Regions from separate parts of the Bradyrhizobium sp. USDA 4486 genome, predicted to be linked through region 1. Evidence: riboswitches for the same ligand, from Rfam matches in the RefSeq annotation. Region 1 holds a riboswitch; the other holds the start of a gene.
What was found. A riboswitch is a leader RNA that binds a small molecule or an ion and turns the genes downstream of it on or off. The one in region 1 is predicted to bind S-adenosylmethionine.
Positions count from the first base shown of each region.

Region 1 (2,195 bases):
CTGCGGATGATCGGCGCGACCGGGATAGACCAGCCGCGAAATCTTCGGATGGCTCGCCAGCACCTCGGCGATCCGCGCCGCCGTGTCGGTCTGCGCGCGCACGCGCACGCCCAGCGTCTCCAGGCCCTTGAGCAGGACCCACGCGTTGAACGGCGAGATCGATGGGCCGGTCTGGCGCATGAAGTTATGGATGTGCTCGGCGATGAACGCTTCCGACGACAGGATGATGCCGCCGAGGCAGCGGCCCTGGCCGTCGATGTGCTTGGTCGCGGAGTAGACCACGACGTCGGCGCCGAGCGCCAGCGGGCTCTGCCAGATCGGGGTCGCGAACACGTTATCGACCACCAGCCGCGCGCCGCCCCTGTGCGCGATCTCGGCGATGCCGGGAATGTCGAGTACGTCGAGCGTCGGGTTGGTCGGGCTCTCCAGGAAGAACGTCTTGGTGTTGGGCTTGAGCGCGCGCTGCCACTGGTCGAGATCGAGGCCGTCGACCAGCGTGGTCTCGATGCCGTAGCGTGGCAGCAGGTCCTGGACGACGTAGAGGCACGAGCCGAACAGCGCGCGCGAGGCGACCACGTGATCGCCGGCCTTCAGTGGCGCCAGGATCGCGGTGGTGACAGCGGCCATGCCGGTTGCCGCCGAGCGGGCGGCTTCGGCGCCTTCGAGCTCGATCATGCGGCGCTCGAACATCGCGATTGTCGGGTTGGAGTAGCGCGAATAGATGAAGCCGGGGTCCTCGCCCTTGAACCGCGCCTCGCACTCCTCGGCGCTGTTGTAGACGTAGCCTTGCGTCAAGAACAGCGCCTCCGACGTCTCGCCATATTGCGAACGCAGGGTGCCGGAATGGACCAGGCGGGTTTCGGGGCGGTAGGTGGTAGGCGACTTCGACATAGGACCCTCCGACATGACCGTCTCGTTGAAAACGGCCACAAAAAAACCGGCCTGGATATCTCCACGGGCCGGGATCACAGAGGTCCCCGGCCTGTTTAGCGACTTATTTAACGTGGCTGCAAGCCGGCCGGCTCAAATCACCACGGGATAAGTGATGCTCATATTCCGCAATGCCCTTTCCGTCAAGGCGTCCATCGGATAGCCGTAAAAGGCTAGTATTTCCGGCATGTCCGGATGCGTTTGCCCCTTCATGAGGACCCCCGGTTGAGCTTTACGGTTGCCGCCGACGCCAATGGTATCCTGCCCGACCGCATGATCGCGGCGATGGCGGAAGCGGGCCTCATCCTGCCCGCATACGACTTCGTCGAAAGCCAGATCCAGCCGGCGAGCCTCGATCTGCGCCTCGGTGACATCGCCTATCGCGTCCGCGCCAGCTTCCTGCCCGGCCCCGGCGCCACCGTCGCCGAGCGCATCGACGAGTTGAAGCTGCACGAGTTCAGTCTCGCCGACGGCGCGGTGCTGGAGACCAACTGCGTCTACATCGTGCCGCTGCTGGAAAGCCTGGCGCTGCCGCCGGAGATCGTCGCGGCCGCGAACCCCAAGAGCTCGACCGGCCGGCTCGACGTCTTCACCCGAGTCATCGCCGACGGCACCCGCCGCTTCGACATGATCGGCGCCGGCTATCATGGTCCGCTCTATGCCGAGATCAGCCCGAAGACGTTTCCGGTACTGGTGCGCGAAGGCTCGCGCCTGTCGCAGGTGCGCTTCCGCACTGGTGACGCCATCCTCAATGCCGACGAGCTCGACGGCTTGCATGCCGCCGAGCGCCTCGTCGACATCGACGATGCCGATCTCTCCGGCGGCGTCGCCCTGTCGGTCGATCTCTCGGGGGAGAAAGCCAGCGGCTTCGTCGGCTATCGTGCCAAGCGCCACACCGGCGTCGTCGATGTCGATCGCCGCGCCGGCTACGCGGTGGAGGATTTCTGGGAGCCGATCTCCGCGCGCCCCGACGGCAGCCTGATCCTCGACCCCGGCGAGTTCTATATCCTCGCCTCCAAGGAAGCAGTGCAGGTGCCGCCGGATTACGCCGCGCGGAGATGGTGCCGTTCGATCCGCTGGTCGGGGAATTCCGCGTGCACTATGCCGGCTTCTTCGATCCCGGCTTCGGTTACGCCGGCGCCGGCGGGCAGGGTGCGCGCGCCGTGCTCGAAGTGCGCTCGCGCGAAGTGCCGTTCATTCTGGAGCACGGTCAGATCGTCGGCCGCCTCGTCTACGAGAAGATGCTGGCGCGCCCCGATGCGATG
Region 1 is NZ_JBSRZV010000001.1:6,849,631-6,851,825, forward strand. Features, by position in the region: gene ACVWY3_RS32305 (O-succinylhomoserine sulfhydrylase) at 1-891, opposite strand, end outside; SAM riboswitch at 966-1,045, opposite strand; partial or broken gene ACVWY3_RS32310 (2'-deoxycytidine 5'-triphosphate deaminase) at 1,126-2,195, shown strand, end outside.

Region 2 (2,195 bases), 350 kb from region 1:
GCGCTCGACGCGTTCAGCGCATGCACCAGCGCGCGCGATTCCGAGGTCGGAAACAGCCAGTCGCTGGTGAAGGACACCACGCAGAAGCGGGTCTGGATGCCCGCAAACGCCTTCGCCAGTACGCCGCCGTGATCGGCCGCGATGTCGAAATAGTCCATCGCGCGGGTGAGATAGAGATAGGAGTTGGCGTCGAAGCGCTCGACGAAGGAGGAGCCCTGGTAGCGCAGATAGGACTCGACCTGGAAGTCGGCGTCGAACGAGAAGGTCGGCAGCTCGCGATCCTGCATGCGCCGGCCGAATTTCCGGTGCAGAGCAGCGTCTGACAAATAAGTGATATGCGCGGCCATGCGCGCGACCGCGAGGCCGCGATGCGGATGAAGGCCGCGATCGGCATAGCCGCCATTGTGCCAGTCGGGATCGGCCATCACGGCCTGGCGGCCAAGCTCGTGGAAGGCAATGTTCTGCGCCGAGTGCCGCGTCGCGCAGGCGACCGCGAGCGCAGAGAACACGCGGGCAGGATAGGCCGCGGTCCATTGCAGCACCTGCATGCCGCCCATCGAGCCGCCGACGACAGCGAACAGCGTGTCGATGCCGAGCCGGTCGATCAGCATCGCCTGCGCGCGCACCATGTCGGGAATGGTGATGACGGGGAAATCGAGGCCCCACACCTTGCCGGTCGCGGGATTGATCGAGGCCGGCCCCGTCGAGCCCATGCAGCCGCCGATCACGTTGGAGCAGATGATGAAGTAGCGGCTCGGATCAATCGGGCGGCCCGGGCCGACCAACGTGTCCCACCAGCCGGGCTTGCCGGTGACGGGGTGCAGATTGGCGACGTGCTGGTCGCCGGTCAGCGCATGGCAGATCAGAATGGCGTTGGAGCGATCGGCATTGAGCTCGCCATAGGTCTGGTAGGCGATCTGGAACGGCGCCAGATCGATGCCGCAATCGAGCCGCAACGGCTGATCGGCGCCGAAACGCGCGACCTGCGAACTTGGGTGATCGACCTCGTGCGAGCGCTCATCAGCGCTGATCGCAGGACTCGGAATCGCCTTGACGCTACCCATCTGACCATCGACCTCGTTTGCGATCGGACTTCAGACCGCTACTTGCATCAGGCCATGAAAAACCCGGCCTAAACGATAGGTTCGGCCGGGATCGGAAGCGTCCCCGGCCTGTTTAGCGAGTTTTTTAACGTGGCTGCAAGCCGGCCGGCTCAAATGACCACGGAACGGGCAAAAGCTACTGTCTTGGGCGGTTTTCGTCAAGTCGCGGCCCGGATTAACCAAAATCGTCCTTGAAACGCCCGCCGAAAAGGCCGTCATTTCTCTTTGCTTTCGCCGCCCTGACTGCCTAATCAGGACATCGACCGCAGCGGAATCCGGTCGACTGGCTTGCCCGACCCGCATTGGAACGCCTCTCAACAGCACTTCGCAGAACGCATCTGGCAGATATGTCCCAACGTCCGCCCGCGCCACCATCGCTCCAGGAATTGCGCAAGGAGATCGACGCGATCGATGCGGACATGCATCGCCTGCTGATGCAGCGCGGCGACATCATCGACCGCCTGATCCAGGTCAAGCAGACCCAGGAGGTCGGCTCCGCGTTCCGGCCTGCGCGCGAGGCCGCGATGATGCGCGACCTCGTTCAGCGCCATCGCGGCATCCTGCCGCTCGACACGGTCGAGAGCATCTGGCGGGTGATCATCTCGACGTTCACTTACGTGCAGGCGCCGTTCTCCGTGCATGCCGACATCTCGGTGAGCGAGCCGGCGATGCGCGATTCCGCGCGATTCCATTTCGGCTTCACGGTGCCCTACGTCGCGCATTTCAGCGCGCAGGCTGCGGTCGAGGCGGTGGCCAAATCCAAGGGCGACCTGGCGCTGGTCTCGGCGACGTCGAGCCGCACGCCATGGTGGCTGGAGCTGGAAGCGGAAGGCGCGCCAAAAATCATCGCGCGGCTGCCCTTCGTCGAGCGCGCGGACCATCCGGCGGCACTGCCAGTGTTTGCGGTCTCGCGCGTCGCCGACAGCGCCCTGGTGACCGAGGTCGAGACCTTCAGCGTGCGCGTTTCCGGGTGGAACGCCGAGGTCGCGCGCGCCCTGTCGCCGCTTGCCGAGATCGTGGCGGTGCCCGATACCGCCTTCGACGGCGCGGCGCTGCTGGTGTCGGTCACGAGCGCAACCAGCATCGACAAGA
Region 2 is NZ_JBSRZV010000001.1:7,201,436-7,203,630, reverse strand. Features, by position in the region: gene metX (homoserine O-acetyltransferase MetX) at 1-1,064, opposite strand, end outside; SAM riboswitch at 1,156-1,235, opposite strand; gene ACVWY3_RS34045 (chorismate mutase) at 1,451-2,195, shown strand, end outside.
Region 2: it holds a riboswitch for S-adenosylmethionine, as region 1 does, so the genes downstream of both, metX (homoserine O-acetyltransferase MetX) here and ACVWY3_RS32305 (O-succinylhomoserine sulfhydrylase) in region 1, are expected to answer to the same signal.